4 regions of the Rahnella contaminans genome follow, and region 1 is predicted to be linked to each of the others. Evidence: predicted binding sites of a transcription regulator. Region 1 holds the regulator's gene; each other region holds the start of a gene.
What was found. The regulator PurR, encoded in region 1, represses purine synthesis genes. The targets are predictions, from matches to a motif close to CANGCAAACGTTTGCNTG.
Positions count from the first base shown of each region.

Region 2: a site for PurR is predicted at 1,816-1,833, ahead of pyrD (quinone-dependent dihydroorotate dehydrogenase). Genes of this name have one in related genera too.
Region 3: a site for PurR is predicted at 3,108-3,125, ahead of GW579_RS06100 (amino acid aminotransferase). Genes of this name have one in related genera too.
Region 4: a site for PurR is predicted at 2,085-2,102, ahead of purL (phosphoribosylformylglycinamidine synthase). Genes of this name have one in related genera too.

Region 1 covers NZ_JAADJS010000001.1:91,002-95,178, forward strand. Annotated here, with positions in the region: gene punR (DNA-binding transcriptional activator PunR) at 1-357, shown strand, start outside; gene purR (HTH-type transcriptional repressor PurR) at 394-1,419, opposite strand; gene cydH (cytochrome bd-I oxidase subunit CydH) at 1,753-1,842, shown strand; gene GW579_RS00420 (C40 family peptidase) at 2,007-2,909, opposite strand; gene GW579_RS00425 (Grx4 family monothiol glutaredoxin) at 3,373-3,714, shown strand; gene rnt (ribonuclease T) at 3,827-4,177, opposite strand, start outside.
Region 2 covers NZ_JAADJS010000001.1:1,346,501-1,350,677, reverse strand. Annotated here, with positions in the region: gene ssuD (FMNH2-dependent alkanesulfonate monooxygenase) at 1-5, opposite strand, end outside; gene GW579_RS06055 (sulfonate ABC transporter substrate-binding protein) at 63-1,037, opposite strand; gene ssuE (NADPH-dependent FMN reductase) at 1,056-1,637, opposite strand; gene pyrD (quinone-dependent dihydroorotate dehydrogenase) at 1,936-2,946, shown strand; gene GW579_RS06040 (cell division protein ZapC) at 3,143-3,688, shown strand; gene GW579_RS06035 (MOSC N-terminal beta barrel domain-containing protein) at 3,738-4,177, opposite strand, start outside.
Region 3 covers NZ_JAADJS010000001.1:1,359,624-1,363,800, forward strand. Annotated here, with positions in the region: gene asnS (asparagine--tRNA ligase) at 132-1,532, shown strand; gene ompC (porin OmpC) at 1,833-2,945, shown strand; gene GW579_RS06100 (amino acid aminotransferase) at 3,189-4,177, shown strand, end outside.
Region 4 covers NZ_JAADJS010000002.1:615,813-619,989, forward strand. Annotated here, with positions in the region: gene tadA (tRNA adenosine(34) deaminase TadA) at 1-438, shown strand, start outside; gene mltF (membrane-bound lytic murein transglycosylase MltF) at 460-1,920, opposite strand; gene purL (phosphoribosylformylglycinamidine synthase) at 2,196-4,177, shown strand, end outside.

The DNA of each region.
Region 1 (4,177 bases):
ATACTGAGTGACGATCAGTTACGGCCTTATCCGGCGCTTTGCCTGGAAGATACATCGCGTACATTGCCGAAACGCGATACCTGGACGCTGGATAACCAGCGGCGGCTGGTGGTTCCCGACTGGACGTGTGCATTGGAATGTCTGAACGAAGGTTTATGTGTTGGCATGATGCCGGTTCACCGCGTGACACCCTTGATTGAACAGCAAAAATTACAGGTACTGTCGCTGGAAAATACCTTTCCGGACAGCCCGTGCTGCCTGACGTGGGATCAGAGCAATCCGTCGCCTTCGCTGGCGTGGCTGCTGGAATACATGGGAGACACGGAAACGATGAACCGGGAATGGTTGCGCGACTGACAAAAAAACGCCTGTGGCACAGGCGTTTATTGAAAGTTAACGGCGGTAATCGCGGTACGGGCCGTCGGCCACGGAACGGCGCTCAACCAGTTTGGGATGCACTTCAATGGTCTGCGACTCTTCGCGTTTGCTGATAATTCTGTCCAGCAGCATGGTAAAGGCCATTTCGCCCAGACGTTCTTTTGGCTGATGAACTGTCGTCAGTGCCGGTGAGAAATAGCGCGCGTTACGCACGTTATCATAGCCAATCACGGAAATATCCTGCGGTACGCGCAGGCCCAGTTCATCGGCGGCACAGATTGCCCCCATCGCCATCACGTCACCGCCACAGAATACAGCCGTCGGGCGGTTTTTCTGCATCAGAATTTTGTGCATGGCCTGATAGCCCGATTCCGGCTCAAAGTCGCCCTGAACGACCCATTCTTCACGAAGAGGAATATTGGCTTCCGTCAGTGCTTTCACAAAGCCCTGGAAACGGCCGCCGCCGGTGTTTCGCGCCAGTTGCCCAGGGATCACGCCGATATCGCGATGACCGCGTTCAATCAGATAACGTCCGGCCATATAGCCGCCTTCAAACGCGTTATCGATAATGCTGTCGGTGAAATTCTTACGCGCTTCGCCCCAGTCCATCACAACCATCGGGATAGAGCGGTATTCTTCAAGCATATTCAGCAATTCGTCCGGATACTCCGCGCACATCACAAGTAAACCGTCGACGCGTTTTTGCGCCAGCATTTGCAGGTAGGCCTGTTGCTTCTCCAGATTATTGTGTGAGTTACACAAAATCAGCGTATAGCCTTTTGAGAAACAGCTGTTCTCCACGGCCTCAATCACTTCGGCGAAGTAGGGCGCTTCACTGGACGTTGCCAGCAGACCGATTGTTTTGGTGTTATTGACCTTCAGGCTACGTGCCACAGCGCTGGGAGAATAGTGCAACTCTTTGATTGCAAGGAGAACCGCGGCTCGGGTTTCTTCGGCGACGAAACGGGTTTTATTGATGACGTGCGACACGGTTGTGGTGGAAACGCCAGCGCGCTTTGCGACATCTTTAATCGTTGCCATGTAAAAAATGACTCCTGTGCTCACGTGTTTCAGCACGTTAGCATTATGTTAATCGTTTGCTTGCGTGGATTTAACTGCTGACTTCGAAAAGGGCAGTGAAATCGTTGGGTGGATTCTTCAGAGTGAGGCGTGAAATGCTCTCGGGTGAAATCGACCGGCACACAGGCGTGGTAACCGACAATTTTCACTTATAATGCAGGAAAGTGGAAGTAAAATTGTCATGAACCTGGTGTCATTCAGCACAAGATTTTCAATGCGAATTATGAGAAAATGCGTTGGCACACATTCAGTGTGGCTATACGAACGCCACAATTTGATCCGTAAGGGGGTTTAATGGACAGCAACCTGAAATTTTCTTTGATCACTACGGTCTGCGCTTTGCTCGTGATTATTGCTTTCAGTTTCACCGCAGTGATGAACTGATTTGCGCGAAAGCCGCAATAAAAAGGGCGATTACCTATAACAGGAATCGCCCTTTTCAATTTTACGCAGTCACCCATTCCGCCGATACTCTTCCCTGCAGAAACTCTTCGTTAAATGCTATTCAATGGCTGATTAGCGAAACTTCAGACTTAACGAATTGTTTATTATCGGATCGTCTTAGGGGTCATTACCCGTCGTGCGCCTACATAATGATCTTGCCAGTAATCGTCACCCAGTGAGGTGATCTTAATGTCTTCGCCGGTGCGCGGTGACTGGATAAACTTCCCGTTTCCTACGTAAACACCGACATGGTCTGCGGCGCCGCGGTTATTAATCCGGAAGAAAACCAGATCGCCGGATTCTAATTCACCCCGTTTGACCGGGGCCGCATCGCGCAAGTGGTACATTTCATTCGCTGTGCGGGGCATTTTAATACGGATCAAATCTTTGTATGCGTAGTAAACCAGTCCGCTGCAATCGAAACCTGTATTCGGTGACGTTCCGCCCCAGCGGTAAGGTTTGCCGACCTGGTGCATCAGCTTGGTCATCGCGGTTTGTTGTGCGTGCTGATAACGTTTCTTGTGTGTTGCGCTGAGCGTTATCGGTTTACTGTCTTCTTCACGTAACTTTTTGCCTTTGCGGTGGCGGCCATACGCTTCTTTTTTACTGGCCTTTTCACTGCTGTTTTTAGCGAGAGAGCGGTTTTTCGTTTCCTTCCCTGCTTTCGCCTCGGCCCGGGTTGTCTTGAGTGTTTTTTCTTTTTTACTCTCGGCCCGCGTCGTTTTTACTGTTTTTTCAGAAGACGTCTTTCGCTTAACCAGTTCGGTGCTTTTGACTTTCTTCTTCGAATTTTTTTCCTGAGTTTTAGGTTCTGAAACCGGCGCGACTTTGGTTTTCTTGCTGGTTTTCGCGGCTGCCGTTTTTCGCTTTCGGCGTTCTTCCGGCGTGACCTGGTTAACATGACTCTTTCGCTGGTCGGCCGCGACACGAGTCTGTGGCGACGCATGAGCCATATTCAGAAACAGCTGGGTAAAGAGCAGCACAAAAAGCGTGAACAGTAAGCGCATAGCTTCGTTACCATGAGTGGTAGGGTTAAACATCAGGGATGTCAGAGTATTGCCTAAAAGAACGAGACAAAAAAGCACGAATTGCCTCGATTCTAGATCATATTGTGAGAAAAAGTTAATAGCTTTTTTTATGTCGAAATAACCGCCATTTTTAGTCAAAAAAATAACCACTTTTCATCATGTTATTATTTAAGTTAAAGAATGGGATTTTGCAAATCTGACATTATCGTGGAACGGCAAAAATGTTATTCTCGATGAATCTTTAAATATGTGAACCTGAACGCAAGCGCAGAAGATTGTTTAGCGAAATGCCAGTATTGAGAAAGACCCCACAAAAATTGGCGTTTTTATCTGGTGGCAGCCATCGTTACAATAGAAAGCATTGTGATTGCACACCGTCTCTGTGTGCTGCGCGTGAAGAGTAATGACCGTGACAGCCTGTACCGGCTTGAGGAAGCAAGAAATGACCACTCCAACGATTGAAAAAATTCAGAAGCAAGTTTCTGAAAACCCGATTCTGCTGTACATGAAAGGTTCTCCAAAACTGCCAAGCTGCGGTTTTTCAGCACAGGCTGTTCAGGCGCTGTCTGCGTGTGGCGAGCGTTTCGCTTACGTTGATATCCTGCAGAACCCGGATATTCGTGCTGAGATGCCAAAATTTGCTAACTGGCCAACGTTCCCGCAGCTGTGGGTTGATGGTGAGCTGGTTGGCGGTTGCGACATCGTGGTTGAGATGTTCCAGCGCGGTGAACTGCAACAGCTGATCAAAGAAACGGCTGAGAAATACAAATCCTCTGAAGAGTAATTCAGGGCGATTCAGAAATACCGGCAGCCTGACCCGGGGTTACCGGTAAAAAAAGAGCGACATTATGTCGCTCTTTTTATTTGTCATTTCGACTGCATGAAAGCCGCGAAAATTATTGCTGATTTTCTTCCGGTGCTTCTTCCACTTCGTTTTCATCCGCAGACAGTGCCAGCGGCCAGCCGCCGAGGCGTTTCCAGCGATTCACCAGCTCGCAAAACAGTTCTGCTGTGCGTTCAGTGTCGTACAGGGCGGAATGCGCCTGACTGCTGTCAAACACGATACCGGCGCTGATACAGGCCTTCGCCAGCACGGTTTGCCCGAGCACCAGCCCGCTTAACGCGGCGGTATCAAAGGTGGCAAACGGATGGAAAGGATTGCGTTTTAGCCCCGCACGTTCGGCAGCGGCCATCAGGAAACTGTGGTCAAAATTGGCGTTATGCGCCACGATAATCGCCCTGTTACA
Region 2 (4,177 bases), 1.3 Mb from region 1:
CTCATGTTGTTTTTCCTCTCAATTCGTCACGGGTGCCGCTCAGCGGGCGGCTCAATGAGTGATCAGTTAGCCTGTACAGCGGGCTTCCAGATGCGATCTTTAATCTCAACAGGTTTTGGCAAAATATGGTTTTCATAGAACAAATCGGCGGTTTGCTGTTGGCGTTTTTCCGTTTCAGCACTGACCGGTGTGATTGGCATATCCGGCAGATGATCGAGATAAGACGCCACGACTTTGTCCGGCAGCCCCATCGACTGGGAAAGCAGCGTGATGCTTTGCGCACGGTCGGTTTTCGTCAGCGCATTCGCCTGCGTTAACACGTCCAGAACGGCGCTGATAAATTGCGGATTCGCTTCGGTATATTTTTTCGGTGCCAGATAGAAAGAACCGGTCTGGTGCAGCCTGGAACCGTCGGTCAGGACGCGGACATCGCCCTGAACTTCAGCGGCGGAGTAGTACGGATCCCAGATAGCCCAGGCATCGACGTCATGCTGCTGGAAAGCCGCGCGGGCGTCAGCAGGCGTCAGATAAACCGGCTGGATATCGGTGAATTTCAGCCCGGCCTGTTGCAGCGCACGAAGCAGTAAATTGTGCGAACTGGAGCCTTTTTGGAAAGCCACTTTATGTCCTTTCAGGTCCGCGACAGTTTTAATCGGGCTGTTGCTGTCGACCAGAATAACTTCAGCTTTCGGCTTCGGCGGTTCAGAACCGATATACAGCAAATCCGCGCCCGCGGCCTGCGCGAACAGCGGTGGCAAATCACCGGTTCCGCCCAAATCAATGCTGCCAACGTTCAGTGCTTCCAGGATCTGCGGCCCTGCAGGAAATTCCACCCAGCTGATTTTTGTGTCCGGGAAACGCTTTTCCAGTAACTGATGAGATTTCGCCAGCACCAGGCCGACGGATCCTTTCTGGTAGGCGATGCGTAACTGTGCGGGATCTTTTTCCTGCGCAAGCGCCGCACCGCTTAGCGTCAGGCTGGTCAGCAGCCCGGCAATAACCGGCAGGCGGCGTAATAAAGAGAAGGATGCTGGCATGGTTAATTCCTTTTAAAGTTAAACGCGTAATGCCTGAGCAGAAAGGGACGCGACTGACGGCGCCAGCGGGCGGCGGCGGCTGAGTGCCAGATAGAAGTTCTCCAGCGATTCGGTCAGACGCTCTTCAAGTGCGGGATCAAGCTTCGCCGGGTAACTCTGGTAATCGGTGATCAGGCTGTCATCGGCGAAAACGCCCTGCAAAACTTCCTGGGCCTTGAGCGACGCCAGTACCGGTTTGAGCGCGTAATCCACGGCGAGCATGTGGCCGATCGAACCGGCGGTGGCCAGCGGCAGTACAACTTTATGGTCGAGCGCGCGTTCCGGCAGCAAATCCAGCAATGTTTTCAGTGCACCGGAAAACGAGGCCTTATAGACCGGCGTTGCCACGATCAATCCATCGGCGCTTGCCAGTTCAGCAGTCAGCTGTTTGAGCTGCGGGCTGGCGAAATTTGCGAAAAGCAGGTCGTCAGCGGAAAAATCCTGAATCGTATAGGTGAAAACCTCGACGCCGCGGCTTGCCAGCCACTGATGGCTGAGCGCCAGCAGGGAGGAAGAACGTGAAGGTTGTCGCGGGCTGCCTGCGATTGTTATAACGCGCATCTCTCTTCCTTATAACAAAAAGTAATAGAACCATTATTTTCTTTAACAAAGTGGAGTAAACGTAACAGGGGGACGCTGCGCACCGGAAATCTCAATTTTGGCTATGAATAGTTTGAAAACGGATAAAGCAGGGATGAAGCGGGCGCGGGGGGAATAAAAGTAAAATTAAGGTAAATAAAAAGTAATCGTTTGCGTACGGAAACAATTATTGTGCCAATCCGCTGGTTATCGTTTCCAATTGCCTGACGCTTAGTCGATAATACCGCCCCGTCTAGCCACCGGGAATCCAGGAGTCTCCATGTATTATCCTTTTGTCAGGAAAGCACTGTTTCAGCTCGATCCAGAACGCGCCCACGAGTTAACCTTCCGCCAGTTAAGCCGCATCTCCGGCACCCCACTTGAGTTTTTAATTCGTCAGTCCGTTCCGGCCAAACCGGTGACCTGCATGGGATTAACCTTTAAGAACCCGCTGGGGCTGGCTGCTGGCCTGGATAAAGACGGCGAATGTATTGATGCACTCGGCGCAATGGGATTTGGTTTTGTGGAAGTGGGAACCGTGACGCCGCGCGCGCAGGCGGGTAATGATAAGCCACGTTTATTCCGCATCGTTGAGGCAGAAGGCCTGATTAACCGCATGGGTTTCAATAACCACGGCGTGGATAATCTGGTGAATAACGTCAAAAAATCCCATTTTGACGGCATCCTGGGGATTAATATCGGCAAGAATAAAGATACGCCGGTCGAGCAGGGTAAAGATGATTATCTGACCTGTATGGAAAAGGTATATCCGTACGCGGGTTATATTGCGGTGAATATTTCTTCACCAAACACGCCGGGATTACGTTCACTGCAATACGGCGAAGCGCTGGATGATTTACTGGCGGCGATTAAAAATAAGCAGCTTGAACTTCAGCAACGTCATCAGAAATATGTGCCGGTTGCTGTGAAGATCGCGCCGGATCTTTCTGAGGAAGAATTGATCCAAATAGCCGACAGTCTGGTGCGTCATAATATGGATGGTGTGATTGCGACTAACACGACGCTCGATCGTAAACTGATCCAGGGCCTTAATAATTGTGATCAGGTAGGCGGACTAAGCGGTCGCCCGCTGCAACTGCGCAGCACAGAAATTATCCGTATGCTGTCAAATGAATTACAAGGTCGTCTGCCTGTTATTGGCGTCGGTGGCATTGATTCCCTGACGGCAGCGCGTGAAAAAATGGCAGCCGGTGCATCATTAATTCAAATCTATTCCGGATTTATCTTCCGCGGACCAGGTTTGATCAAAGATATTGTTACCCACCTCTGATATTTTTCATCCTTAAGGCGAGTCAGGGGTTTATTTATTAACCCGGCTCGTCTATATTTTGTCCACTGACCATTATTCAGGCTCAGGATTTGTCTGATACCCGTTCGTAATAAAAAATTCTATTCTTATCGGATCAGGTAACAATAGAACATCACGAACAAACAGGCAGAGGGCATCGCGCAAACAGGATGACGAAATGAAAATCAAACCAGATGATAATTGGCGTTGGTATTTTGATACTGAACATGACCGGCTTATGTTGGATCTCGCTAATGGCATGATTTTCCGTTCCCGATTCCCCGCTAAAATGTTAACGCCGGATGCGTTCGGCGATATGTCATTTTGTGTCGATGATGCGGCGCTGTATTTTGATTTCGAAGAACAGTGCAAACATATTCGCCTGGCCGCCGAGCAGCGCGCCGAATTAGTATTAAATGCATTAGTCGCCTTTCGCTTTTTAAAACCGCTGATGCCTAAGAGCTGGCATTTCAGTCAGCAACATCGTCCTTTCCAGCCAGCAAACGGTCAGCTTGCGCAGGTGCAGGTAATGGAAAGTGGTGAGCAGGCGACATTACTGGTGGTTGAGTCCGGCGATAACGCCAGTCTGTGCCTGCTGGCGCAGGAACGTCTGACAGTGGCAGGGCGCGGGATGGTGTTAGGTGATGCGATCAAAGTGATGCATGACCGGTTGATGCCAGCGGCATTCCGGGTAGACAGCGATGTCTACGATCAGGCAGTTTAAGTTCTTTAATTCCGGTTTAAACTGCCTGACTCTGCATTAACTGCGTTTTCTAGCCGATGATAATATCTGAGGCCGGAATACAGCTGCACGACAATATCATTCCGTCTTTGCCCACTGCGCTTTCTTTCAGCGGCGAAACTTTTCCCTCTTGTAATGTCATTTTGCAGGCACCACATATTCCCGCACGACACGAATATGGGATCCGTAATCCCTGCAATTCCAGTTGTTCGAGCAAAATCTGCTGATTATTCCCGGTAAACTGCGTGCCCTGATAATTGATGGTCACGTCCTGCGCAGTGCTTTTCGGTGCGTCGACGTTTTCAACCACTTCACCTGCGCCGTAAGGCCGCTGTGGTTTGGTGGCCAGCACCTCAACGCTGTCGCCCGCGCGGATCACGCCGGTATTTCGCGCAATCATATTCTGGCCGAAATCCACGTCGCCATCGCTGGCAGTACGGTAGCCCTGCAAGGTCTTCAGCGGTTCGCCCC
Region 3 (4,177 bases), 1.3 Mb from region 1:
CCTGTGAATTCTTGGCTGACGATGACGATTTCTGCTTGTGTCCTGAGAAAGGCTAAGTAACATAGCAAAATCCCTTTTTACAGGGTGTCCAATATTTCTTAGTCAACATATATAAAGAAAGAGAGAAATCTATGAGCGTTGTGCCTGTAGTCGACGTACTGCAAGGCCGTGCTGCGGTTGACAGTGAAGTCACCGTACGCGGTTGGGTACGTACCCGGAGAGATTCTAAAGCTGGTATCTCATTCGTCGCCGTTTATGACGGCTCCTGCTTTAATCCATTACAGGCCGTCGTCAATAATTCTCTGCCCAATTATCAGGAAGACGTTCTGCGCCTGACGACCGGTTGCTCAGTAGAAGTGACGGGTACCGTTGTGGCTTCACCTGGCGAAGGCCAGAGTTTCGAGCTGCAGGCAACTGCCGTTAAGGTCGTGGGTTGGGTGGATGATCCTGATACTTATCCGATGGCGGCAAAACGCCACAGCATCGAATATTTACGCGAAGTAGCTCATCTGCGTCCGCGCACAAACCTGATTGGTGCGGTTGCACGCGTGCGTAACACCCTGTCTCAGGCGATTCACCGTTTCTATCACGAAAACGGCTACTTCTGGGTATCAACCCCGCTGATCACTGCTTCTGATACTGAAGGCGCAGGCGAGATGTTCCGCGTTTCCACGCTGGATCTGCAAAACCTGCCGCGTACCGACAAAGGCGAAATAGATTTCAGCGAAGACTTCTTCGGTAAAGAATCTTTCCTGACCGTGTCCGGCCAGCTGAACGGTGAAGCCTATGCCTGCGCGCTGTCCAAGGTTTACACCTTCGGCCCGACATTCCGTGCAGAAAACTCCAACACCAGCCGCCACCTGGCTGAGTTCTGGATGGTGGAACCTGAAATTGCTTTTGCAACGCTGAACGATATCGCGTCACTGGCTGAAAACATGCTGAAGTATGTTTTCCAGGCCGTTCTGAACGAACGTTCAGACGATATGGCCTTTTTCGCAGAACGCGTAGACAAAGATGCTGTTGCACGCCTGGAGCGTTTTGTAACCTCCGATTTCGCGCAGGTGGATTACACCGATGCAGTAGAAATCCTAATGAATTGCGGTCAGAAATTCGAAAACCCGGTTTCCTGGGGTGTGGATCTTTCATCCGAACACGAACGCTATCTTGCTGAGCAGCATTTTAAAGCGCCGGTCGTTGTGAAAAATTATCCTAAAGATATCAAATCTTTCTATATGCGCCTGAACGACGACGGCAAGACAGTTGCCGCGATGGATGTTCTGGCACCGGGCATTGGTGAGATTATCGGGGGTTCACAGCGTGAGGAACGTCTGGATGTTCTGGACGCCCGTATGGCTGAGATGGGTCTGAAACAGGAAGATTATTGGTGGTATCGCGATCTTCGTCGTTACGGCACCGTGCCACACTCTGGCTTCGGGTTAGGTTTTGAGCGTTTAGTTGCTTATGTGACCGGCGTCCAAAACGTGCGTGATGTGATCCCGTTCCCTCGCACACCACGTAATGCAACCTTCTAATTAAGTAACGTATTTTAATTTTACAAAATTGCCACAATTCAGAGGTCAGCTTAGCTGGCCTTTGTCATTTTTAAAGATAGATCCCTGTCACAAAGTTCCGTAAAATACACATTTTGAAATACATTTTTTCTAACTGAAACATATTTAGTAATTTAGTAGCATTTTCGCTATGGATTAAGCGAACCTCGGATGGAATAGTGCGTTCAGACACAGGAGACACCAAACTTTCATGAATAGTTCCGTAAAGAATTATTCACGGCAGTGGCAGGTGTCCGAATAAAACCAATGAGGGTAATAATAATGATGAAGCGCAACATTCTTGCAGTGGTAATCCCAGCTCTGTTAGTTGCTGGTGCAGCTAATGCAGCAGAGATCTATAACAAAGACGGCAACAAACTGGACCTGTACGGTAAAGTTGATGCACGTCACACCTTCTCTGACAACGCTGGCGATGACGGCGACCAGACTTATGTTCGTTTCGGCTTTAAAGGCGAAACTCAAATTACTGACCAACTGACCGGTTACGGCCAGTGGGAATACAACGTTCAGGCTAACCACGCAGAAAGCGCTGGCGACGAAGGCAACAAAACTCGTCTGGGCTTCGCAGGTCTGAAATTCGGTGATGCTGGTTCATTCGACTACGGTCGTAACTACGGCGTGATCTACGACGTAATGTCCTACACCGACCAATTGCCAATCTATGGCGATGACACCATGTACCAGAACAACGACAACTTCATGGTTGGTCGTGCAAATGGTCTGGCTACTTACCGTAACAGCAACTTCTTCGGTCTGGTTGATGGCCTGAGCTTCGCTGTACAGTACCAGGGTAAAAACGACGAAGGTCGTGACAGCCGTGGTGCAGTTGATTCCAATGGCGACGGCTGGGGTACTTCTGCAGCTTACGCAATCGGCAACTCTGGTGTTAGCATCACTGGTGCTTACTTCTCTTCTAACCGTACTACTCTGCAGAAAGAAGATGGTACTGGTGACAAAGCTGACGCATATGCATTCGGCGCTAAATACGATGCTAACAACCTGTACCTGGCAACCTTCTACGGTGAATCACGCAACACCACCGATTACGGTAACCCAGACGCGATTGCTAACAAAACTCAGAACTTCGAAGTTGTAGCTCAATACCAGTTCGATTTCGGTCTGCGCCCATCTATCGCATACCTGCAGTCTAAAGGTAAGAACCTGAATGGTTTCACCAACAACGGTTCTACCTACGCTGGCGGCGATGCTGACCTGGTTAAATACGTAGAAGTTGGTACTTACTACTACTTCAACAAAAACATGTCTACCTACGTTGACTACAAAATCAACCTGCTGGATGACAACAGCTACACCAAAGCAGCCGGTCGCAGCACAGACGACATCGTTGGTGTTGGTCTGCAATACCAGTTCTAATATCGCTTAACGATGCGCTTTCGGGCGCATCAAAGTGGATATCAAGGCAGGGCTTCGGCTCTGCCTTTTGCTTTTTTAGCATTTGCCTGAAAAGAGCTTTGCCACCCTATCTCATAAATTATTTTAATCTCGTACGTGTTCTCACAACTCTGCTTTCTTTTTACCGCAAACGGTTGGCAAATAAGGTCTCCGGCGTTACCCTGATGCCCTCTTTCGCAATATCAGGCTATGGAAGTTTCCAACATGTTTGAAAAAATCACTGCAGCACCTGCCGACCCGATTCTGGGTCTTTCCGATCTTTTCCGCGCGGACGACCGCTCAAATAAAATCAATCTGGGGATTGGTGTTTATAAAGATGAAACCGGTAAAACACCGGTTCTGGCCAGTGTGAAGAAAGCTGAACAATTCCTGTTGGAAAATGAAACGACAAAAACCTATCTGAGCATTGACGGGTTACCTGATTTTGCACGCTGTACGCAGGAATTGCTGTTTGGCAAAAACAACGCTGTGATTGCCGACAAACGTGCCCGCACCGCACAAACTCCGGGCGGAACCGGCGCATTACGTATTGCAGCCGATTTTATCGCCACCCAGACCAGCGCAAGACGCGTTTGGGTCAGCAATCCAAGCTGGCCAAACCATAAAGGCGTTTTCTCTGCTTCCGGTCTGGAAGTAGCAGAATACAATTATTACGACGCCGCGAATCACAGCCTCGATTTTGACGGCATGCTGAAAAGCCTGAGCAACGCACAAGCTGGCGACGTGGTGTTATTCCATGGTTGCTGCCACAACCCGACAGGCATTGATCCGACGGCTGAACAGTGGGCCCAACTGGCAGAATTGTCTGTCGCCAATGGCTGGTTGCCGCTGTTTGATTTCGCTTATCAGGGCTTTGCCAAAGGTCTGGAAGAAGACGCTGCCGGCTTGCGCCTGTTTGTGGCTAATCATAAAGAATTGCTGGTTGCGAGCTCTTACTCGAAAAACTTCGGGCTATACAATGAGCGCGTGGGTGCCTGTACGCTGGTGGCGGCTGATGCTGAAACCGCAGACCGCGCATTCAGCCAGGTGAAATCCGTGATCCGTGCAAACTACTCTAACCCACCCGCTCACGGCGCTGCCGTTGTTGCCACTATTCTGGGTAACGAGGCACTCCGCACGCTGTGGGAGCAGGAACTGAGCGATATGCGTCAGCGTATTCACCGCATGCGTCAGCTGTTTGTCAGCACGTTACA
Region 4 (4,177 bases), on a different contig from region 1:
GTGGGCGCTGTGCTGGTTTTGGATAATCAGGTGATTGGCGAAGGCTGGAACCGGTCTATCGGGCATCATGATCCGACTGCGCATGCGGAAATTATGGCGCTGCGCCTCGGCGGAAGTGCTGTACAAAATTACCGTCTGCTGGACGCCACGCTGTACGTCACGCTTGAGCCTTGCGTTATGTGCGCAGGGGCGATGATCCACAGCCGTATCCGTCGCGTGGTGTATGGCGCAGCGGATGCCAAAACCGGTGCCGCCGGTTCCCTGCTGGACGTTTTGCGCCATCCGGGCATGAATCATCGAGTGGAAATTCTGCCGGGCGTCTTAGCGGAAGAATGTTCCGAACAGCTGAGCGCGTTCTTTCGTTTACGCCGCAGCCAGAAAAAGGCGCTGCGGCTGGCAGAGCGCGCTGCGCAAGCCGGTAATACCTCTGAAGAATAAGCCCGCTCGTTGCTATAAATGCTACGGCGCCAGGGCTTCTTTTGCGTCCACGACCGGATAACCCTGGCCCAGCTGAGCCTGCAACGCCGCTTTCTGCGCCTGTTTCTTCTCTTTCTCCATCAGATACCCGACCAGACTGAGCTGATAGCGGCGGATGTTTTCCACATAATTGTACGCCTGCGTGCCGCGCGCGTAGCCATACGTTGTGCGGCTGAAATAGCGCTTCTGGTTGAGCATCGGCAGACGCTGCTTCACATCGGCCCAGCTGTCCGGATTGGCTTTTTGCTGCGCCGTCAGCTTACGGGCGTCGAGCATGTGGCTGTAACCCATGTTGTATGCTGCCAGCGCAAACCAGATCCGTTCATCTTCGGGAATCGATTCCGGCATCTTATCCATCAGGTGCGACAGATACAGAGCGCCTCCGCGAATACTTTGCTCGGCATCGGTCCGGTCATCGACATTCAGGCCATCCGCTGTGGTGCGAGTCAGCATCATCACGCCGCGCACGCCGGTCGGAGATTTTGCCTGCGGATCCCAATGGGATTCCTGATAGGCAATCGCCGCCAGCAGCCGCCAGTCAATTTTATCCGCGTATTTTTCAAACAGCGGTTGCAAAACCGGCAGCGTACTGTCGATGGCGTTCAGGAAAGTTCGCGTATCGACATAATCAAAATCGCCGACGTGCCCGAGGTATTTCTCCTCAAGTTTCTCCAGCGTACCGTCTTCGGAAATCTGGCTGAAAAAGTCCAGCATCGCCGCAGAAAGGCTGTCGTCATCCGGTTCCTTGCGGTAATACCAGGTCACCGGCTCATCTTCCGTGGCATCAAAAGCCACGGCCAGACGCGGATAAACGCGCTGCATCAGTGCGATGGTGACGGAATCTCCCAGCGTGTAATCCAGTTTGCCGTTCTCAACCTGTTGTAACAGATCGCGCGGCGAAAGTTTGTCCGTCGTGGTCCACGTCAGATTGGGGTATTTTTTGGCGGCAGCTTCCAGCGTCAGGATGTGCGCACTGCCGGCGGAAACCACCAGCGTACCTTTTACATCCGCAAAACTTTTCGGGCGCGCGGCTCCCTGCCGGTAAACCAGTTGCTGAGAAACGGAATAGTATTCCGGCCCGGCACGGTAGTTTTTCAGGCGCGCATTGTTATACACCAGCCCGGAAGCCAGCATGTCGGTTTTGTTGTTGTCCAGATCGTCGAACATGGACTCGATCGTGGTGTGCTGATTCACCACCAGCTTTACGCCCAGATAATCTGCGAAGCGTTTAGCCAGTTCGTAATCGAAGCCGAGATTTCCTTCCGGGGAGTCCATAAAAGTCAGTGGAGAATTGAGCGTGCTTACGCGCAATTCTCCACGGGATTTTATCTGATCCAACTGGTCGCCTTCGCCTCTGTGCCACGGGACGGCAGGCCATAAGGCCAGCGCCAGCAACAGGGCGGCAATCCCCATCAGAACATAGTTAATTTTTAGTCGCGTCAAATAGTTATCTCGCTGCGGCGCTCTTGTTTTTTTACGATGTGCTGTGCAGTTTCTATGGTTATATCCCCAGTGCTGACGCATTTTGCTCAACAAAACGGCAGTCTGCAACATTATTCATATTAACCGCAATATTTATAAGGTTATGAGTGAATATCAATATTCCCGACGCAAACGGTTTCGTATGCCGCAAGCTTTCTTTATAATAGCCCGCGTTTTCCCCCTGTTGCGCCCAATGAAGCACTGTGGTCAGTGTCTTCGAAGACGAGAGATCTGTGATTATGGAAATACTGCGTGGTTCGCCCGCTTTGTCGGCTTTTCGCATTAACAAATTATTATCCCGCTGTCAGGAAGCACGCCTTCCGGTCAATGATATCTACGCCGAATATGTACACTTTGCCGATGTCAGCGCGCCGCTGAATTCGGACGAACAAACCAAGCTGCAACGCCTCCTGAAATACGGTCCTTCTCTCGCTGAACATGCGCCAACAGGTCGTTTACTGCTGGTTACCCCGCGTCCTGGCACCATTTCTCCGTGGTCTTCCAAGGCGACTGATATTGCACACAACTGCGGTTTATCTCAGGTTCTTCGCCTTGAGCGCGGTCTGGCGTTTTATGTTCAGGCTCCTGAACTGACCGAAGCACAATGGTCGCAGCTGGGCGCATTGCTGCATGATCGCATGATGGAAACCGTCTTTGGCAAACTCGAAGACGCCAGCGCGCTGTTCGCGCAGCAACAGCCTGCACCGGTTCAGCATGTCGATATTCTCGGCGAAGGCCGTATCTCGCTGGAAACCGCCAATACCAAACTGGGTCTGGCGCTGGCGCAGGACGAAATTGATTACCTGATGGAGGCCTTTACGTCGTTGGGGCGCAACCCGAATGACATCGAACTGTATATGTTCGCACAGGCAAACTCAGAGCATTGTCGCCATAAAATCTTCAACGCTGACTGGATTATCGACGGCGAAACGCAGCCGAAATCCCTGTTCAAGATGATCAAAAACACCTTCGAACAGACGCCTGATCACGTGCTTTCTGCGTACAAAGATAACGCTGCCGTGATGGAAGGTTCGCAGGTCGGCCGTTTCTACGCCGATGCGAAAGACGGTCTGTACGATTTCCATCAGGAGCAGGCGCACATCCTGATGAAGGTTGAAACCCATAACCACCCGACGGCGATCTCTCCGTGGCCGGGTGCGGCGACAGGTTCCGGCGGCGAAATCCGTGACGAAGGCGCAACCGGTCGCGGTGCAAAACCGAAAGCCGGTCTGGTCGGTTTCTCCGTTTCTAACCTGCGTATTCCGGGCTTCGAACAGCCGTGGGAAGAAGATTTCGGTAAGCCGGATCGTATCGTTACCGCGCTGGATATTATGACTGATGGCCCGCTGGGCGGCGCAGCCTTCAACAACGAATTTGGTCGTCCGGCGCTGCTGGGATACTTCCGTACTTACGAAGAAAACGTCAACAGCCACAATGGCCCTGAGCTGCGCGGTTATCACAAACCGATCATGCTGGCGGGCGGTATCGGCAACATCCGTGCTGATCACGTGCAGAAAGGTGAAATCACCGTTGGCGCGAAACTGATTGTGCTCGGCGGCCCGGCGATGAATATCGGTCTGGGCGGCGGTGCGGCTTCTTCAATGGCCTCCGGCCAGTCTGACGCGGATCTGGATTTTGCTTCCGTACAGCGCGACAACCCGGAAATGGAACGCCGTTGCCAGGAAGTGATCGACCGCTGCTGGCAGCTCGGTGAAGCCAACCCGATTCTGTTTATCCATGACGTGGGCGCTGGCGGTTTATCCAACGCGATGCCGGAACTGGTCAGCGACGGCAACCGCGGCGGCCGCTTCCAGCTGCGTGACATCCTGAACGACGAACCGGGCATGAGCCCGCTGGAAGTCTGGTGTAACGAATCGCAGGAACGTTACGTCATGGCGGTTGCACCGGCTCAGCTGGCGCAGTTCGATGCGATCTGTAAACGCGAGCGCGCACCGTACGCGGTGATCGGTGAAGCCACAGAAGAAATGCATCTGTCTCTTGAAGACAGCCATTTCGATAACCAGCCGATTGATATGCCGCTGGACGTACTGCTGGGGAAAACCCCGAAAATGACCCGTGACGTCACCACGCTCAAAGCGAAGGGAGATGATCTCAACGGTGAAAATATTCAGATTGCCGAAGCGGTAAACCGCGTGCTGCATCTGCCTGCTGTGGCGGAGAAAACCTTCCTGATCACCATCGGCGACCGCACCGTGAC